Regions from separate parts of the Streptomyces sp. NPDC127068 genome, predicted to be linked through region 2. Evidence: riboswitches for the same ligand, from Rfam matches in the RefSeq annotation. Region 2 holds a riboswitch; each other region holds the start of a gene.
The links. A riboswitch is a leader RNA that binds a small molecule or an ion and turns the genes downstream of it on or off. The one in region 2 is predicted to bind cyclic di-AMP.
Positions count from the first base shown of each region.

Region 1 (6,519 bases), on a different contig from region 2:
CGACCCGGGCGGCCGGCGACAGCCGCCGCACGCACGCCGCCGCCCTGGAGTACGTCGACCGGCACGTGGGGCGCCTGTTCACCGCGATGAGCAGCCGCCGCCGGTGCTTCGCGATCGTGTGCTCGGACCACGGCACGGCCTACGGGGACGACGGCTACACCGGTCACCGGCTGGGCCACGACGTGGTGTGGACCGTCCCCTACGCCCACTTCTTCCTGCCGACCCCGACACCCTGAACCGGACCGAGGCACCGTGATGAGCACCACCTTCCCGACCGACGTCGTGACGGCGCCGGAGTCCGCGCCGCCGCGCCCCTACCAGCACTACGTCTACGCCTATCCGCACAAGACCGCGTACCGGCCGCTGCCCGCGCCCGGTCCGCGGCTCGCCCGGGTGTGGCGCGGGGAGCCCAAGGACGCGCTCTCGCTGTACCTGCACATACCGTTCTGCGAGGTCCGCTGCGGGTTCTGCAACCTGTTCACCCGGATCGGCGCGCCGGACGAGTTGTCGCGGCGGTACCTGGACGCGCTGGAGCGCCAGGCGGTCGCGGTGCGGGAGGCCCTCGACGGGGACGGGCCGGTGCGGTTCGCGACGGCGGCGTTCGGCGGCGGGACGCCCACGTTCCTCACGGCCGGGGAACTGACCCGGTTGTTCGACATCGCCGAGCTGCGGATGGGCGCGGACCTGCGGGCGGTGCCGCTGTCGGTGGAGGCGTCCCCGTCGACGGCCACCGCCGATCGGCTCGCGGTGCTGGCCGAGCGGGGCACGACCAGGCTCAGTCTGGGGGTGCAGAGCTTCGTGCCCGAGGAGGCGCGGGCGGCGGTGCGTCCGCAGCGGCGGGCGGACGTGGAAGCCGCCCTCGGACGGATACGGGAGGCCGCGATACCCGTCCTGAACATCGATCTGATCTACGGGATCGAGGGACAGACGGAGGAGTCCTGGCTCCGTTCGCTGGACGCCGCCCTGGCCTGGCACCCGGAGGAGCTGTACCTGTACCCCTTGTACGTCCGGGACCTCACTGCGCTCCGCGCCCGGGTGGACGTCGCGGAGCGGGCCTGGGACGCACAGCGGTTGCGGCTGTACCGGGTGGGTCGGGACCACCTCCTGGCCCGCGGGTACGCACAGCGGTCGATGCGGATGTTCCGACGTGCGGACGCGCCCGCCGAGGGGCCCGAGGACCACGCCTGTCAGACCGACGGCATGATCGGCCTGGGCTGCGGGGCGCGTTCGTACACCTCGTCGCTGCACTACTCCTTCGACTACGCGGTCGACGCCCGCCAGGTCCGGTCGATCATCGACGCGTACACGGCGACGGAGGACTTCGGCCGGGCGGTGCACGGCCGGTACGTGGGGGGTGCGACCGGGGGCGACGAGGCCCGGCGCCGGCACCTGCTCCAATCGCTGCTCCAGGCGCGGGGCATGGAGCGGGAGTCCTACCGGGCACGGTTCGGTACGGACCCCGAGGACGACTTCGCCACCGAGCTGGCGCGGTTCGCCGCGCGGGGCTGGCTCGACGGATCGGCCCCGACCGGGGTGCTGCGGCTGTCGGCCCGGGGCCTGGCGCACTCCGACGCGTTGGGGCCCGAGTTGTTCTCGCCCGCGGTGCGGGCCGCGATGGCCGCCTACGAGGCGCGGTGAACGCGGTGGACCTCACGGTGTTGTACCGGGGCCCGCTGGCCTCCTGCGACTACGACTGTCCGTACTGCCCGTTCGCGAAGCGGCGGGACAGCCGGGAGCAGTTGCGGGCGGACCGGGCGGCGCTGGAACGGTTCGCGCAGTGGGCGGACGCCTATCCGGACGGCCGGTTGTCGGTGCTGTTCACCCCGTGGGGCGAGGGCCTGGTGCGGTCCTGGTACCGGCGGGCGCTGGTGGAGCTGTCGCACCGGGAGCACGTCGAGCGGGTCGCGATCCAGACCAACCTGAGCTGCCGCACGGACTGGCTCGACGAGGCGGACCTCGGCACGCTCGCGTTGTGGTGCACGTACCACCCCGGGCAGACGCCCTACGAACGGTTCGTCACCAAGTGCCGCGGGCTGGCGGAGCGCGGAGTGCGGTTCAGCGTGGGGATCGTGGGGCTGCCCGAACACCTGGCGCACGCCCGCCGACTGCGCGACGAGTTGCCGGAGCGGGTGTACCTGTGGGTGAACGCCGCGGAGGGGCACACGTACACCGACGAGGAGGCCGACCGGTGGACGGCGCTGGACCCGCTGTTCCCGTACAGCCGTCATCCGCACCGCAGCGGGGGCCTGCCCTGCCGGACGGGGTCGTCGGTGGTGTCGGTCGACGGTGACGGCACGGTCCGGCGCTGTCATTTCGTCCCGGCGGAGCTGGGCAATCTGTACGACGGGTCCTACCGCGCCGCGTTGGCCCCGCGGGCCTGCCCCCTGGCCCGGTGCGACTGCCACATCGGGTACGTCCACCTGGAGACGTTGCCCCTGTACGACGTGTTCGCCGGCGGGGTGCTGGAGCGGATACCCGCGGGTCCCGGTCCCCGGTGACGTGCGGGCCGGGCCCCGCGTCACCGGGCGGAGCGGGCGCCGCTCAGAGCGGCAGCAGGTCGGGGCGCTTGGCCGCGACGTGGTCACCGGACGACTCCCCGCGCAGTCGCCGCCCGATCCAGGGCACCAGGTACTCGCGGGCCCAGTGGATGTCGTCGCGCCGTACTTCGAGGGTGCCGCGGGGCGGCAGCGGGGGCCAAGGCTGGTCGGGGTCGGCGGGGACCCCGACCCGGAGGACCTGCCCGGCGCGCAGGGCGACCCGGGTGTGTCCCTCGGGCGAGAGGTGCAGCCGGTCCTCGTCCCAGGCACGGCGGTCCTGGACGCTCTTCAGGGACCACAGGTCGAGGACGGGGCAGCCGTAGCGGTCGGCGACGGCCCGCACATGGCCGTTGTAGGTGGCGATCTTGCCGCGCAGGTGCTTGAGGAGGGGGATGCCACGGGTGTCGAAGCCGGTGGTGACCATGACCGTGCCGACGGACGAGGCCAGATCGGCGACGGCCCGTTCGAACCGCTCGGCCACCTCGTCGGGGTCGGTGCCCGGCCGGATGATGTCGTTGCCGCCCGCGCTGAAGGTCACCAGGTCGGGCGCGAGTTGCCGGGCCCGGGGGATCTGCTCCTCGACGATCTGATCGAGGAGTCTGCCGCGGACGGCGAGGTTGGCGTAGCGGAAGGTGGGTTCGGGTAGCCGGTCGCCGAGGAGGACGGCCAGCCGGTCGGCCCATCCCACGAACGTACCGTCGGGGCCGGGGTCTCCGACACCTTCCGTGAAGCTGTCGCCGACGGCTGCGTAGGACCGGATGTCGTCAAGGGCGAGGAATGTCGACTCTGCTGTCACGTCGGCCCATTTTTCACCTCTCCACGTGACCTACGCCACCGTAATAATGCGCCATGGGGCTTGACGGCACGTGATAAAGGCCATGCGACTCATTTCGTCGAGTCGGGAATAGCCCGGCTCCCCCGCACCGCTCGGCGCCGCCCTGCACCGGTGCCGACATGCGACGCGGGGCCGTATCCGTCGATACGGCCCCGCGTGGGCTGGTGCGGCCGGTGGCCGCGGGGGGTCAGATCGCGACGCCCTTCGACCGCAGGTAGGACAGCGGGTCGACGTCGGAGCCGTAGGACGGGGAGGTGCGGATCTCGAAGTGCAGGTGCGGTCCGGTGCTGTTGCCGGTGGAACCCGCGGTGCCGATCTGCTGGCCGCCCGAGACGGACTGGCCCGCGGAGACGCCGAGCTGCGAGAGGTGGGCGTACTGGGCGTACTTGCCGTCGGCGAGCTGGATGATGACCTGATTGCCGTAGGCGCCCGCCCAACCGGCGGAGACGACGGTGCCGGAGCCGACGGCCTTGAGCGGGGTACCGGAGGGGACGCTGAAGTCGACGCCGGTGTGGTAGCCGCTGGACCACATGCTGCCGGAGGCGCGGTACGGCGTGCCCACACCGCTCGCGACCGGCAGCGTGTAGCCACCGGCGCTCGCGGTGGCGGCCGGGGCCTGGGCCGCGACGGGCACGGCCTTCGGGGCGGCGGGCTTCGGCGCGGCGGGGGCCGCGGGGGCCGCCTGCTCGGGCTGCGCGGCCTGGGGAGCGGTCGCCTGGGGAGCGGCGGCCTTCGGGGCGGCGGCCTTCGGGGCGGCGGCCTGGGGTGCGGCGGGCTTCGGCGCGGCCTGCTTCGGCGCGGTGGCCGTGGCTGCGGCCTTGCCGCCGAGGGTGAGCTTGAGGCCGGGCGTGATCAGATCGGGATTCGATCCGACGGCGGTCCGGTTGTCCTGATACAGCCGCTGCCAACCGCCGCGCAGGTCCTGGTCGTCAGCGATCTTCGACAGGTGGTCGCCGACCTTGACGGAGTAGGTCGTGAGCTCGGCGGGCTGCTGTGCGGGCGCCTCGGGGGCCGCCTGGGGCGCCACGGCGACCGAGGTCGCGGGGGCGAGCGCGGAGGCGGACTGCGGGGTCGCGGCCTGGGCCTGGGTGGCGCCGATCAGCGGCAGCGCAAGGGCTGCCGCACCACCGGTTCCGGCGATGGCGATCGTCCGGACGAGCCGGGCGGACTTGGGACGGCGGTGCTTTCCCGTCGCGGGCATGGTGCGTTCCTCTCCGGCGCCTACGAGGTGAGCTGTCGGGTTCGGGCTGGAGCTGCCCGGCCGCGCTCGCGCGGCTTCACCCCGAGCCGGTCCGGTCGCCCGGATGCGGCGTACTGCGTGTGGGTTCCCCGCTCCTGCCGATGTCGGGTGGTGAGATGGGGATACCGAGCGGCGGCAGGACTAGGCGTCCGCCCGGAGTGAGCGTGACGCTAAGCGAGCGGGAACGGCCCCGACAACCGAGCACCCGTCAGCGGCCTGCTGTTTCTTGATCCTCGCCGCTCGTTCCGGTCACCCTGCGTCGATGGCGGCGGGGCTCGCCGATGCCAATTCCCGGGCCGGGGCGGGCAGCCGGCGAACCGGTGATCACCACCCACCGTGACCACTATGATCCCGGTCACGACCTCTCCCCCTAGGGCGCCTTATTTCCTGGCCAGTTACACCAAAGCCGCTCAATCCGACCAAAGGCGCAAATCACCCTTTCATTGGTGGATTCCCTCATGCATGACATGGCTGAGGATCACCAACGAAAGCCCTCGTGCAAGGTGATTGTCCGAGCAAGTGATGTCGTATCGTCTGAAGCGCCCCGCTGACGGACGGCGCCGGCGGGGGACTGGGAGGAGCCCCCGTGACGCAGCAGATCCCGTCCACCGAGCCCGAACTGACCGGCGTGCGCAACTTCCGTGATCTGGGTGGTCTACCGACCGCGGACGGCAGGCGGGTCCGACACGGGGTGCTGTTCCGCAGCGGCCACCTCGCCCACGCGACCGACGAGGACCGTCGCTACCTGACCGGGCTGGGGCTGCACACGATCTTCGACTTCCGCAACGACGCCGACCGCGGGCTCGACGGCCATGACGTGGAACTGCCCGGCGTGCGCAACGTCAACCTGCCGCTGAGCGACCCGGCCGACGGCGCGGAGTTCTGGCGGATGGTGCGCCGGGGCGACCTCGCCCAGCTCCGCGCCCTCCTGGCCGGGGGGCGGGCGGTCGAGCAGATGGTCACCTCGTACCGCGTGCTGATCGAGGAGCGGACCGCGGAACACGCACGGGTGCTGCGGGCGGTCGCGGAGGACAGCGTGCCGGCGCTCCTGCACTGTGCGGCGGGCAAGGACCGGGCGGGCCTGTCCATCGCCGTGACCCTGCTCGCACTCGGCGTCGAACGGGACGCGATCGAGGAGGACTACCTGAAGTCCAACGCCGCGCACCGGCGGTACCGGGTGCAGCGCAGCGCGGACGCGGTCGACGGGTACGCGCCGGAGGTGATGGAACTGCTGAGCCCGCTGTTCGACGCACGCTCGGAATACCTGGCGGCGGCCTTCGACAGCATCGATCGATGTTGGGGCGGCACGGACGCCTACCTGACGCAGGCCATCGGGCTCACGCCGGACCTGCGCGCCCGCCTCCGGTCCCGGCTGCTCGACTGACGTCAGCGCCTCACTTGGCTCCGACCTCGAACAGCAGCCAGATGAAGGCGGCGACGAGGTGCCCGACCGCGACGTAGATGAGCAGTCGGATCCAGATGCTCGGCGGCATCTTGTCCTCGATGCGCGGGCGCGGGACGGGCTGGACCGCCGGGGGCGCCGCCGGGTCGGTGGGGGGAACGGGCTCGGTCATCGGAAGTCTCCCGGGGTGTGGACGTCCGTCGGGCCTAGGCACAGCGCGGCGGTCGGGCTCTGCAACAAGGTGTGCACGAAGAGGAGGTCGGTCCCGTCCTCGTCGGCGGCGCCGATCCGGTGCGGGGTCAGCGAGTCGAAGTGCGCGCTGTCGCCGGGCGCGAGCACATGGGTGCTGTCCCCGAGTCGCAGCCGCAGCCGTCCGGACAGGACGTACAGCCACTCCTCGCCGGGGTGCACCCGCACGATGTCGCCCTGGGTGCCGTACGGCACCCGGACGCGGAGGGCCTGCATGCCCCGGCCGGGGGCGCCGGCCTGCCAGTAGGTCCAGCCG
Region 1 covers NZ_JBHXEN010000021.1:61,184-67,702, reverse strand. Annotated here, with positions in the region: gene ACFWIA_RS15620 (STM4013/SEN3800 family hydrolase) at 1-236, shown strand, start outside; gene ACFWIA_RS15615 (STM4012 family radical SAM protein) at 256-1,638, shown strand; gene ACFWIA_RS15610 (STM4011 family radical SAM protein) at 1,644-2,498, shown strand; gene ACFWIA_RS15605 (SGNH/GDSL hydrolase family protein) at 2,542-3,333, opposite strand; gene ACFWIA_RS15600 (peptidoglycan DD-metalloendopeptidase family protein) at 3,560-4,573, opposite strand; cyclic di-AMP (ydaO/yuaA leader) riboswitch at 4,578-4,736, opposite strand; gene ACFWIA_RS15595 (tyrosine-protein phosphatase) at 5,199-5,996, shown strand; gene ACFWIA_RS15590 (DUF6126 family protein) at 6,007-6,186, opposite strand; gene ACFWIA_RS15585 (helix-turn-helix domain-containing protein) at 6,183-6,519, opposite strand, start outside.
Region 1: linked by a shared signal. The riboswitch ahead of ACFWIA_RS15600 (peptidoglycan DD-metalloendopeptidase family protein) and the one ahead of ACFWIA_RS00645 (transglycosylase family protein) in region 2 are both predicted to bind cyclic di-AMP.

Region 2 (6,519 bases):
CTGCGAGACGTACTGCCGCATCGGGAAGGCCAGCGCGACGATCAGCGAGCACAAGACCAGGGTCAGCAGGGCGGCCCGGCCGGTGAGGCGGGAGCGGCGGGCCTGGCGGCGGGTCTGGGAGCGGTAGACGCGGGCGGCGGTCTGCTCGCCGAGCACCCGCAACCTGGTCGCGGTCGAGAACCGGTCCCGGTCCTTGACGGCCATCTCTCGGCCTCCCCGTCACTCCCGTGATGTGCGTACGTCCCCGCACACGGTACGGGACCGGGTGCGGGGACGTCCCGCAGCCACCGCGTCCGGCCCTCGGGTCGGGGGCCGGACGGGGTGGTCGTGCGTGTCGTGCGATCAGCCCTTGAACCGCGGGAAGGCGCTGCGGCCCGCGTACACGGCGGCGTCGTCGAGGATCTCCTCGATGCGCAGGAGCTGGTTGTACTTGGCGACGCGCTCGGAGCGGGCCGGGGCTCCGGTCTTGATCTGGCCGCAGTTGGTGGCGACGGCGAGGTCGGCGATGGTGACGTCCTCGGTCTCGCCGGAGCGGTGGCTCATCATGCACTTGAAGCCGCTGCGCTGGGCCAGCTCCACGGCGTCCAGGGTCTCGGTCAGCGAACCGATCTGGTTGACCTTGACGAGCAGGGCGTTCGCGGAGTTCTCCTCGATGCCGCGGGCCAGGCGCTCCGGGTTGGTGACGAACAGGTCGTCGCCGACCAGCTGCACCCGGTCGCCGAGGCGCGCGGTGATGCCGTTCCAGCCCGCCCAGTCGTCCTCGAACAGCGGGTCCTCGATGGAGACGAGGGGGTACGCGTCGACGAGCTCGGCGTAGTAGTCCGTCATCTCGGCGGCGGTGCGCTCCTTGCCCTCGAAGAGGTACACGCCGTCCTTGTAAAACTCAGAGGCGGCGACGTCGAGCGCCAGGGCGACCTGCTGGCCGGGGACGTAACCGGCTTCCTTGATCGCTTCGAGGATCAGGTCCAGGGCCTCGCGGTTGGAGCCGAGGTTCGGGGCGAAGCCGCCCTCGTCGCCGAGGCCGGTGGCGAGGCCCTTCGACTTCAGGACCTTCTTGAGGGTGTGGTAGACCTCGGTGCCCCAGCGCAGGGCCTCGGAGAAGGACTCGGCGCCGATCGGCGCGATCATGAACTCCTGGATGTCCACGTTGGAGTCGGCGTGCGAGCCGCCGTTCAGGATGTTCATCATCGGCACCGGCAGGAGGTGCGCGTTGGGGCCGCCCAGGTAGCGGAACAGCGGCAGGTCGCTGGCCTCGGAGGCGGCGTGCGCGACGGCGAGCGAGACGCCGAGGATGGCGTTGGCGCCGAGCGAGGACTTGTCCGGGGTGGCGTCCAGGTCGAACATGGCCTGGTCGATCAGGCGCTGCTCGGTGGCGTCGTAACCGACGAGCTCCGGGCCGATCTGCTCGATGACCGCGAGGACGGCCTTCTCTACGCCCTTGCCGCCGTAGCGGTTGGCGTCACCGTCACGCAGCTCCAGGGCCTCGAAGGCACCCGTGGAGGCGCCGGACGGTACGGCGGCACGGCCGGTGCTGCCGTCATCGAGGCCCACCTCGACCTCGACCGTGGGATTGCCTCGGGAGTCCAGGATTTCCCGGGCTACGACGACGTCGATGGACGGCACGAGCATCTCCTTCTGGGATGTGACGCAGTGATGCGGGGCCGGTGGCCCCGCCGCCCCTGAGCCTAACGGCCCCCGGGGCTTCGGCCACCCGGCCACCCGGCTCGTGGACAAACGGAAACCAAATTGTTCCGTCGGCAAACAAATGTGCTCGGGGTGCTACACCTGAGCCCCGACGCGTTCGGGGCGCAACGCGTCCCCGGCCGGCCGGGGACGCACCGCCGCCCCGGTGCACGGGGGCGGCGCACCGGGGCGGACTGACCCGAGGGGACGGGTTCCCGGCCGGGCCGGGGCGCGGCCCGGGACCGGGTGTGCGGCTCACGGCCGGGGCGGGCCGGAGCCGGGAGTGGTCCCGTGGGGCCCGTCGGGCCCGGCGGTGACCACCGGTTCAGCGGGGGTCAGGAGAGGTGGAGCTGCTGGCCCGGGTAGATGAAGTCGGCGTCGTCGACGATGTCGTCGTTCAGCTCGTACAGCTTCTGCCAGCCGCCCTTGACGCCCTCGGCCTCGGCGATGGCGCTGAGCGAGTCGCCGCTGACGACCTTGTACTCGCCGTCGCCCTTCGCGACCTTCTTGCCGGTCGGGGTCTCGACCGTCTTGGTCGGCGCGGCCGGCTTGGCGGGCTGCGCCGGGGCGGCCGGGGCGCGGTCCTCGGCGCGGGAGGCGCGCTGCTCGGTCTGCTGCGGCTGCTGCTGCTTCGGCTGGGCCTGCTGCACGGGGGCGCTCTGCTGCGGCTGCTGGGTCTGCGGCTTCGGCTGCTCGGCGGCGCCGCCACCGTAGGGGGCGCTGGAGAGGCCGACGCCACAGCTCGGCCAGGCACCCTTGCCCTGGCCGGCGAGGACCTTCTCGGCTATCTCGATCTGCTGGGCCTTGGTGGCCAGGTTCGCGGAGGGCGCGTACTTGGTTCCGCCGAAGGCGGCCCAGGTGGAGGCGGAGAACTGGAGGCCGCCGTAGTAACCGTTGCCGGTGTTGATGGACCAGTTGCCGCCCGACTCGCACTGGGCGACGCGGTCCCACTCGGCGGCGGTGGCGGCGGACGCACTGGTCGCCGTCAGCAGCGGGGCGGCGACGGCCGCTCCGGTGACCCCCGCGAGGGTGACGATACGAGTGGCCTTGCTGGGCTTGCGGTGCTTGCCCTTGCCGGAAAGCAGCATGAAGACATCCCCTCACCGACGCCATACGAGGTGAGCTGTCGGGTTCGGGCCGAGTGAGTGCCCGGCCGCGCGTCCAGCGCGCGGCTCCACCCCTAGCCGTCCGGTCGTCTCCCGGGGAGTCTCGTCGACTCCCCGAACGACCCCGTCCGGCGCTTACCTTGGGTCCCCCGCTCCTGCCCACGGCGCTTCACGCGTCGAGTTTCCCGAACTTCCGTCGGCAGGATTCGGCGTGACGGAGGTCGGTGCCCGCATTGGCGAACGGCCATGACCGTAGGCATGGGGCGGGCCGAAACTCAAAGCTCAGCCGGGTCGATGAGACCCATGTCTCACTTCCGCCCCACACCTCAAAACGGACATTAAGGAGCGAACTACTGCTTCTTTTCGGTGGCTTCGGGCGCCAGGTCAAGGCTCTGGCCAGGGAGGATGAGGTCGGGGTCCGTTCCGACCGTGCCCTTGTTGCCGTCGTAGAGGGTCGACCAACCCCCTTCGACACCCTGGGAGTCGGCGATCGCCGACAGGTTGTCACCGGACTGCACCGTGTACGACTTGTCCAGTTCGTCACGGGATGCACTGCTGCGCGAGGCGTGCTCCGCCGCGGTGTCGCCCTCCCGGGAGGCGGCGGCCTCCTCGGCCGCCGGGGCGCCGCGGTGACGGCCCGAACCCTCCTTCGCCTCCGCCGTCGTCGAAGCGTCCGCAGCCGCCTCGGAGGCGCCTGACGAGGGGGACGAGGAGCCGGGCTCGGCCGACTCGCTGCCAGTGCCCGTACCGGGCGTCCCGTCTGCCGGGTCGCCGCTCGACGAGGACTCCCCGGGGGACGCCTCGGACGACGGGGAGGAACTCGACGAGTCCGAGGGGTCGGCGGAGTCCGAGGGTCCCGAAGAACCCGTGGCGCCGGGGGAGGTGGCGCCGTCGGAGGGAGCCGCGGAACCGGAGGCGTCCTCCGAAGCGCTCGGCGAGGTCGAGGAACCGGGTTCCGTCGTCTCCGCCGGTCGGGGGGTCTGGGACGCGGGCCGGTCCGCGGTGGAACGGGACCCGTCCGACTTGCCGGCGGCCACCCCGCCCGGGGCGGTGTCGATGACCGCGCTGCCCTTGTTCCCCTTGTCCGACTTGGACGGAACGCCCGGGTCCACGGCCGCCGCCGGGCCGCCCTTGACGAGGCCCACGGCTTCGCCGCACCCCGGCCAGGCGGTGGGTCCCTGCGCGGCCAGGATGCGCTCGCCCACGGTGATCTGCTGGGACCGGCTGGCCTGGTCGGGGCTGACCGCGTAGGTGAGCCCGCCGTGCTTCTCCCACGCCTCCTGGGTGAGCTGGAGACCGCCGTAGAAGCCGTTGGCGTCGTTCGCGCTCCACGCGCCGCCGCTCTCGCACTCCGCGAGCCGGTCCCAGGTCGCTGCCTCCGCCGCGGTCGCACCGCTCGCACCGAGCAGCGGAAGGACGATCGCGGAGCTGGTCACCCCGGCCGCAACGACCAGAGGGGGGGCCTGTCGGGGGCGTCGATGACGACCGTTCCCGGAGAGCATGCGGTGGCCTTTCGTACGACAGCAGGACCGAACACGGCGGCTGGGGGCGGCCGATTCGTCGTGAAGGTAGCCGGAGTCGAACGCCTGTCACAAGTCAATGCAGCGCAGATCACGCAGGCATCACGGAACTGATCTGACGTCACCACTGCTGGTCACGGCGGCCGGAGCGAACCGCACGGGCAACGTCCGCAGGCCCCGCATGATCAGGCCGCCGCGCCACCGCAATTCCTCCGGAGCGGCGGCGAGTTGCAGGTCAGGGAGCCTGCGGAGCAGGGTGACCAGCGCGGCGCGACCCTCCAACCGGGCCAGTGGCGCGCCGAGGCAGTAGTGGATTCCGTGGCCGTATCCGAGGTGCGGATTGTCGCGCCGGGTCAGGTCCAGGGTGTCGGGCCGGTCGAAGCGTTCCGGGTCGCGGTCCGCCGCCGCGAGCACCACCAGCACCGGGTCCCCCCGCTCGATGTCCCGGCCGCCGAGGCGCAGCGGTTCGGTGGCGAACCGCCAGGTGGCCATCTCCACCGGGCCGTCGAACCGCAACAGTTCCTCGACCGCCGTGTCCAGCAGCGGGGAGTCCTCCCCCTCCTCGGCCAGCGACCGCTGGAGCAGTGCCCGCTGCTCGGGGTGGGTGAGCAGGGCGAAGGTGCCGTTGCCGATGAGGTTCACGGTGGTCTCGAAGCCGGCGAACAACAGGATGAACGCCATCGCCGCCGCTTCGCCCTCGGTGAGGTGCTCGCCGTGGTCCGAGGCGCGGATCAGACCCGAGATCAGGTCGTCGTCGCCCGCTGCGCCGAGGGTCTCGCGCTTGCGGTGGATCAGCTCCACCAGATAGCCGCGCATCTTCTTCACCGAGCGGGCGACACCGCCCCGGGGCCCGCCGCCGTGGCGGATCATCATGCCCGCCCAGTCCCGGAAGTCGTCCTGGTCGTCGGCGGGCACGCCCAGCAGGTCACAGATGGCGTAGATGGGCAGCGGGAACGCGAACTCGTGGATGAGGTCCGCTTCGCCGCGCTCGGCAAAACCGTCGATGAGGCGGTCCGTCAGCTCCTGCACCCGGGGCGCGAACGCGGCCACCCGGCGCGGGGTGAACGCCTTGGAGACCAGGCGCCGCAGCCGGGTGTGGTCGGGCGGGTCGATGTTGAGCAGATGCGTCATCAGCTCGGCCTTGCGTTCGCCCGGGATGCCCGTCTTGCCCTTGGCGTGTTCCGGCTCCTCGTGGTGCGCCGGGTTCTTGCTGAGCCGGGCGTCGGCGAGCGCCTGCCGGGCGTCGGCGTAGCGGGTCACGAGCCAGGCTTCGACCCCGCTCGGCAACCGGGTGCGGTGCACGGGGGCGTGCTCCCGGAGCCAGGCGTACGCCGGGTACGGGTCGGCGGCGAACTCCCAGGTGAATAGGGGCGGCGCCGGCTCGCCCTGCGCCCCGGCCGGGTGGCTGGGCACGGACACCGCGCTCAGCCGTCCGCGCCGGCGCCCCGGCCCTGCTCGGCGTGTTCGGCCTGCTCCGTGCTGCGGCTCTGCTCTGTGCTGCGGCTCTGCTCCGTGTGCTCGGCGACGCGGATCGCGTCGCGGTAGGCGCGGGCGGCGGCGCGCAACGCGGCCTCCGGGTCGGTGCCCTCCGCCTCGGCGCGCACGGCCATCGCCAACAGGGCGTAGCCGAGGTCGTCGCCGGTGGGCAGCGGCACGTCCAGACCGCGGGAGCGGACCCGGGAGGCGAGCTTGGCGGCGAGCGCGAGGCCCGGCTGCCCCAGCGGCACGCCGTCGGTGACCGAATCGCGGCGCTTCTCCTGCGCCTTGGTGCGCAACCACAGCTCGCGGACGTCCTCGGGGGTCGTCGCGGTGGCGTCCCCGAAGACGTGGGGGTGGCGGTGGATCAGCTTGGCGACGATCCCGGCCGCCACGTCGTCGACGGAGAACGGAGCGGACTCGTCCTCCTCGGCGATGCGGGCGTGGAACACCACCTGGAGGAGGACGTCTCCGAGTTCTTCGCGCAGTTCGTCCCGGTCACCGTCCTCGATGGCCTCGACGAGTTCGTACGCCTCCTCGATGCCGTACTTGGCGAGGTCCCGGTGGGTCCGCAGCGAGGACCAGGGGCAGTCCAGACGGATGCGGTCCATGACCTGGACGAGGTCCAGGAGTCGGGCACCCGGCAGGTCGTAGGAGGCCGGCAGCAGCTCCAGGTCCGGCATGGTGGTGCGACCGGAACCGGCGAGCCGGGCCAGGCCGTCGGTGAGCGGCGA
Region 2 covers NZ_JBHXEN010000001.1:142,368-148,886, forward strand. Annotated here, with positions in the region: gene ACFWIA_RS00635 (septum formation initiator family protein) at 1-204, opposite strand, end outside; gene eno (phosphopyruvate hydratase) at 343-1,623, opposite strand; gene ACFWIA_RS00645 (transglycosylase family protein) at 2,019-2,771, opposite strand; cyclic di-AMP (ydaO/yuaA leader) riboswitch at 2,776-3,011, opposite strand; gene ACFWIA_RS00650 (transglycosylase family protein) at 3,140-4,225, opposite strand; gene ACFWIA_RS00655 (cytochrome P450) at 4,412-5,722, opposite strand; gene ACFWIA_RS00660 (nucleoside triphosphate pyrophosphohydrolase) at 5,734-6,519, opposite strand, start outside.

Region 3 (6,519 bases), on a different contig from region 2:
CGGTGCCGCCGTCGCGCAGCACCACGTCGGCTTCCCAGTGGGAGGGGTACTCGTGCTGGTCCGGCGGGTTCTGCATGGGGCCCAGCGTACGGGTCGCGGTCCGGGCGGGGGCGGGGCAGGCTGAGGTCACCGCGCACGGCAGGGCGGTGCTCCGACCGGGCGGCGGCGGGTCGGTGGGCGGTCCGGCGTCCGAGGGGCGGCGGGGAGCGGCGGTACCGGGCGGGAGGTACGGAATCGGCGGGGCGACCGACCGGGCGGTGTGGACACGCGTTCCGCCGGCCCTGGGGGTGAGGGCCGCTGCTGTGGGAGACTGGTCTAGACAACCGAACAGAGCCTTGCAACCTTGCGTACCCGAAGGGCAGCATCACATGGCTGAGCGCCGCGTCAACGTCGGTTGGGCCGAGGGTCTCCACGCCCGCCCCGCCTCCATCTTCGTCCGGGCGGCCTCGGCCACCGGCGTCCCCGTGACGATCGCCAAGGGCGACGCCGCCCCGGTCAACGCCGCCTCGATGCTGGCGGTCCTCGGGCTCGGTGCGCACGGTGGCGAGGAAGTCGTCCTCGCCTCCGAGGCGGAGGGCGCGGACGCGGCCCTGGACCGACTGGCCAAGCTGGTGGCCGAGGGCCTGGAGCAGCTTCCCGAAACGGTCTGACCGCGGTCCGCGCGCGGGTGTTCCGTCGAATTCGAGGGACACCCGCGAAACCAGTGAATGTCCGCGCCGCACATTCGGGGATGCATTCCCGAAATTCCCCGCGCGATCCCCGCTCGAAGTAAACGACACCACGGCACGACGCATTCCAGCGAATTCCTTCGCCAAGCGCGGCGCCAGTGATCGACGGTCACATCGTGGCGGCCCTTTGTTACGGGACGGCGCTTCCCGTGTTGACGGGATGTTTCGACGTCCCCGAGCGCCGGAGCGGCTCCGGGCGACGCGCGGCCTTGCGGCGGTGGGCCGCGATCCCGCGCTCCGTGTGCGCGGCCATCAGCACGCCGGCCCGCTCCGCGTCGCGCCGGGCCACCGCGTCGATGATCGCCCCGCGCTCCGTCCACTCCTCGGCGGGCCGCTGAGCGGGCTCGACCGTGTACATCCAGGCGGTCTTGTGCCGCACCTGGGTGAGCATGGCGATCAGCCCGTGGCTGGCGCAGGCCTGGATCAGCGTCTCGTGGAACCAGCTGCCCAGGGCACGCAGCTCGTCCCCGGTCCCGTTCCCCGCCCGCTCCTGCCCCAGGCGCACCAGTCCGCGCAGCACCTTCAGATGGGCGTCCGTGCGCCGTTCGGCCGCGCGGGACGCCCCCAGGGGCTCCAGCAGCCGTCGCACGTCGAGCAGGTCGGCCGCCTCCCGGTCGGTCGGCTCGGCGACACAGGCCCCCGCATGTCTACGGGTGACCACGAACCCCTCGGCCTCCAGCGTGCGCAACGCCTCGCGCACCGGGACGCGGGAGACTCCGTAGCGGCGGGCGAGCACGTCTTCGGTGAGTCGGCTCCCCCGCTCCAGTGCACCGCTGACGATGTCGTCCCGAATGGCCGTGCATACCGAATGGGCGGGAATGCGCATGGGGGGACCTCCGCTTCCGTGCCCGCGAAACGCGGTCGATCGACATTGATTCGGTGACTCTATTGCAGCTCGCCGGAATTTCCGACCGCTCTTCACCGTTCCCTGGAATTTCCGGACGATGGATTACCCGCCGGCGACCGGGTCACGGGGCGCTCGGCCGGTAGGGCGCCCGCGGTCCGGGAACGACGAAAGCCCCGGCCGGAGCCGGGGCTTTCGGTGGTGCCGTCCTTGGGGGGAGGCTCAGAGGGACACGCCGTGCGCGCGCAGGTAGGCGACGGGGTCGAGGTCGGAGCCGTACTCGGCGCTCGCCCGCGCCTCGAAGTGCAGGTGCGCCCCGGTCACGTTGCCGGTGGCACCCGCGAGGCCGATCTGCTGGCCCGCGGTGACCGACTGGCCCGCGGTGACGGCCACGGACGACAGGTGCGCGTACTGGGTGTAGGTGCCGTCGTGCATCTTGATGACGACGTTGTAGCCGTAGGCGCCGCCCCAGCCGGCCTCGACCACGGTGCCGTAGCCGACGGACTGGATCGGGGTGCCGGTGCCGGCGTGGAAGTCGATGCCGGTGTGGGTACCGGAGGACCAGATGCTGCCGCCCGCGCCGTAGGAGGTGGAGACGTGGCCACCGGCGACGGGGCTGACGTAGGTCGTCAGGCGCTTGCGCTCGGCCTCGCGGGCCGCCCGCTCCTCGGCCTCGCGCTCCTTCGCGGCCTCGGCCTCGGCCCGGCGCTTCTGCTCGGCGAGGCGCTGCTTGGTCTCCGCCTCGACGAGCTTCAGGGCGGCGGCCTCGTCGGCGGCGATCTGCTGCACCGCGGCCTGGGTGTCGATCTCGTCGGCGACGGCGTCCCCGATGGAGATCGTCTTGGTGAGACCCGTGTCCTCCAGGGCGGAGGGCTCGTCGACGGCCAGGGCGGGGGAGGCGAGGGTGCCGATGACACCGGTGGTGGTCAGCGTGGCGACGCCCGCGACGTTCGCGGTGGTGCGCGACATGCGCGTCGGACGACGGTGCTTCCCGGTGGCGCGGGTGAACGCCATGAAGTGGGTGGTCCTTTCCTTCCTTCTCGCCTACCGGGTTAGCTGACGGGTTCGGAGCAGGAAGGTCTCCTACGGACCCCCTCCGCGTGGCGACGGGCGTCCGATTCACCCCAGGGACGGTTGGGTCCCCGGCTCCCCAGGCTCGCGCCGTAGGGGGATTCGGCGATGACTGTCCGGTGCCGCGGCTGCGGCGTACCGCACGACGGGCAGTCGACCTGACGCTAAGCCGGAGATCTTTCCTACGACAAACGGATCGGCGGTTTTGTTGCGCACGCCACACCGCGGACCGCAACGTCCGGCGCTTTCGGGACATCCGGGCCCGGCGCCCGGGGGCGCCGCGCTGACGGTGCGTGAAACGCCGGCCGGACGCACGGAGGTGCCGTCCCGTCGGACGACGGAACGGCACCCACCGCGGTCGCTCCTAGCCGGAGACGACCGTGACCTCGCCGATGCCGAGCGCCTTCACCGGCTCCTCGATCTGCGTCGCGTCGCCGACCAGCACCGTCACCAGACGCTCCACCGGGAAGGCGTTCACGACGGCCGCCGTGGCCTCCACGGTGCCGGTGGCCGCGAGCCGCTGGTACAGCAGCCCCTGGTAGTCGTCCGGGAGTTCCTGCTCGACCTGGTCGGCGAGGGTGCCCGCGACAGCCCCGGCCGTCTCGTACTTCAGCGGGGCGACGCCCACCAGGTTCTGCACCGCGACGTCCCGTTCGGCGTCCGTCAGGCCCTCGCCGGCGAGCGTCCGCAGGACCTTCCACAGGTCCTCCAGCGCGGGCCCGGTCGACGCCGTGTCGACGGAACCGGAGATGCCGAGCAGCGCCGCGCCCGTGCCGTTCGCCGTCGACCGCAGCACCTGGGCGAAGGCCCGCACGCCGTACGTGTAGCCCTTCTCCTCGCGCAGCACGCGGTCCAGTCGCGAGGTGAGCGTGCCGCCCAGGCAGTAGGTGCCGAGGACCTGGGCCGGCCACACCCGGTCGTGCCGGTCGGCCCCGAGACGGCCGATCAGCACCTGGGTCTGGACCGCACCCGGCCGGTCCACGATGAAGACCCGGCCGCTGTCGTCGGCGGTCACCGGGGGCACCAGGCGCGGGGTCGCCGGACCGCCCGTCCAGGCCCCGAGGGTGTCCGCGAGGACCGCGTCGACGTCGACGCCGGTGAAGTCCCCCACGATGACGGCGGTCGCCGTGGCGGGCCGCACGTTCTTCTCGTAGAGGGCGCGCACGGCGGCCGAGTCGATCGCCGCGACGGTCTCCTCGGAGCCCTGGCGCGGGCGGGACATCCGGACGTCCGCGGGGAACAGCTGCTTGTACAGCTCCTTGGCCGCGCGCCGGCCGGGGTTGGCCGTCTCGTGCGGGATCTCGTCCAACCGGTTGCGGACCAGGCGCTCGATCTCGCTGTCGGCGAAGGCCGGCGCGCGCAGGGCGTCGGCGAGCAGCCCGAGGGCCTTCGGCAGCCGGGAGGCGGGCACTTCGAGGGAGATCCGGACACAGGGGTGGTCGGCGTGCGCGTCGAGGGTGGCGCCGCAGCGCTCCAGCTCGGCGGCGAACTCCTCGGCCGTGTGCTTGTCGGTGCCCTCGGAGAACGCCCGCGCCATGATGGTGGCGACTCCGTCGAGGCCGGCCGGCTCGACGTCCAGCGGGCTGTCCAGCAGCACCTCCACGGCGACGACCTGCTGTCCGGGGCGGTCGCAGCGCAGCACGGTCAGGCCGTTGCCCAGCGTCTGGCGGGTGGGCTCGGGGAAGGCCCAGGGGCGGGCGTCACCGGGCTGCGGCTGGGGGTGGAAGTCCATGGTCACGACTGGCTGGGCCTCGGTCACTTGGCCGCCTCCTCGTCTGCGTTCTCGTCGGCCCCGGCGTCGGCGGCACCGTCCGCGTCGGGCTCCGGGTGGTCCAGCGGCTCGTAGACGAGCACCGCGCGGTTGTCGGGCCGCAGTCGCGCCGCGGCGACCTCCCGGACCTCCTCCGCGGTGACGTCCAGGACCCGCTGGACGGCGGTCAGGGCGAGCTGGGGGTCACCGAACAGGACCGCGTACCGACACAGTTCGTCGGCGCGGCCGGCGACCGTGCCCAGCCGGTCCAGCCACTCGCGCTCCAGCTGTGCCTGGGCGCGCTCCATCTCCTCCGGGGTCGGCCCCTCGGCGGCGAAGCGGGCCAGCTCCTCGTCGACGGCCGCCTCGATGGTCGGGACCTCCACGCCGTGCGAGGTCTTCACGTCCAGCCAGCCCAGCGAGGGCGCGCCGGCCAGGCGCAGCAGCCCGAAGCCGGCGCCCACGGCCGTGCGGTCGCGGCGGACCAGCCGGTTGTAGATCCGGGACGACTCGCCGCCGCCCAGCACGGTGAGCGCCAGGTCGGCCGCGTCACTGGCGCGGGTGCCGTCCTGAGGGAGCCGGTAGGCGGCCATCAGCGCACGCGAGGGGACCTCCTCCTCGACGACCTCGCGCAGTTCCTCGCCGATGACGTCGGGCAGGGCGCCGTCGCGCGGAGCGGGCTTGCCGTCGTGTCCCGGGATGGAGCCGAAGTACTTCTCGACCCAGGCGAGCGTCCGCTCCGGGTCGATGTCGCCGACCACGGACAGCACGGCGTTGTTGGGCGCGTAGTAGGTGCGGAAGAACTCCCGCGCGTCCTCCAGGGTCGCCGCGTCCAGGTCGGCCATCGAACCGATCGGGGTGTGGTGGTACGGGTGCCCGTCCGGGTACGAGAGCGCGGTCAGCTTCTCGAACGCGGTGCCGTAGGGGACGTTGTCGTAGCGCTGACGGCGCTCGTTCTTGACGACGTCGCGCTGGTTGTCGAGCGATTCGAGGTCGAGCGCGGCGAGCAGCGAGCCCATCCGGTCGGCCTCCAGCCACAGCGCCAGCTCCAGCTGGTGCGCGGGCATGGTCTCGAAGTAGTTGGTGCGCTCGAAGCTGGTGGTGCCGTTCAGCGAGCCGCCCGCGCCCTGCACCAACTCGAAGTGACCGTTGCCCTGCACCTGCTTCGACCCCTGGAACATCAGGTGCTCGAAGAGGTGAGCCAGACCGGTGCGGCCCTTGACCTCGTGCCGCGAACCGACGTCGTACCAGAGGCAGACCGCGGCGACCGGGGTCAGGTGGTCCTCGGAGAGCACCACGCGCAGGCCGTTGGCCAGGCGGTGTTCTGTTGCTGTCAGGCCGCCGGAGCCGGCCTGCGTGGCCGTGTGACCCATGGGCATGTACGTCCCTTCGATCGCGGAAACCGCGGAGAGCACCGCGGGAAGACAAAGCCGTTCTACCGGTCCTGCCACTGTATGCAAGCGCAGCGACGGGTGGCGAAGTTCCCGGCCGGGCTACGCCGACAGCGAGATGCGTGGCGGGTCGAACGGACGGGTCGCGGTCCGCGTTGTCAGCGCGGCGGTCCACAATGGTCGGCATCCGTACCCGTTCCCTGTCCTGGCACACATGTGAAGGAGCCGCAGCAGCGATGGCCCGCCGCAGCACCAAGACCCCGCCGCCCGACGAGTTCGAGGAGAGGATCCTCGACATCGACGTCGTCGACGAGATGCAGGGCTCCTTCCTCGAATACGCCTACTCGGTCATCTACTCGCGTGCGCTGCCCGACGCCCGTGACGGCATGAAGCCGGTACAGCGCCGCATCGTCTACCAGATGAACGAGATGGGCCTGCGCCCCGACCGCGGCTACGTGAAGTGCGCCCGGGTCGTCGGCGAGGTGATGGGCAAGCTGCACCCGCACGGCGACGCGTCGATCTACGACGCCCTGGTGCGGATGGCTCAGCCCTTCTCCATGCGGCTGCCCCTCGTCGACGGGCACGGGAACTTCGGTTCCCTCGGCAACGACGACCCGCCGGCCGCGATGCGGTACACCGAGTGCCGGATGGCGGACGCCACTTCGCTGATGACGGAGTCGATCGACGAGGACACCGTCGACTTCGCGCCCAACTACGACGGCCAGGAGCGGGAGC
Region 3 covers NZ_JBHXEN010000029.1:76,596-83,114, reverse strand. Annotated here, with positions in the region: gene ACFWIA_RS19690 (GNAT family N-acetyltransferase) at 1-76, opposite strand, end outside; gene ACFWIA_RS19685 (HPr family phosphocarrier protein) at 369-650, shown strand; gene ACFWIA_RS19680 (GntR family transcriptional regulator) at 859-1,554, opposite strand; gene ACFWIA_RS19675 (M23 family metallopeptidase) at 1,795-2,586, opposite strand; cyclic di-AMP (ydaO/yuaA leader) riboswitch at 2,599-2,761, opposite strand; gene ACFWIA_RS19670 (M16 family metallopeptidase) at 3,008-4,375, opposite strand; gene ACFWIA_RS19665 (M16 family metallopeptidase) at 4,399-5,772, opposite strand; gene ACFWIA_RS19660 (DNA topoisomerase (ATP-hydrolyzing) subunit A) at 6,021-6,519, shown strand, end outside.
Region 3: linked by a shared signal. The riboswitch ahead of ACFWIA_RS19675 (M23 family metallopeptidase) and the one ahead of ACFWIA_RS00645 (transglycosylase family protein) in region 2 are both predicted to bind cyclic di-AMP.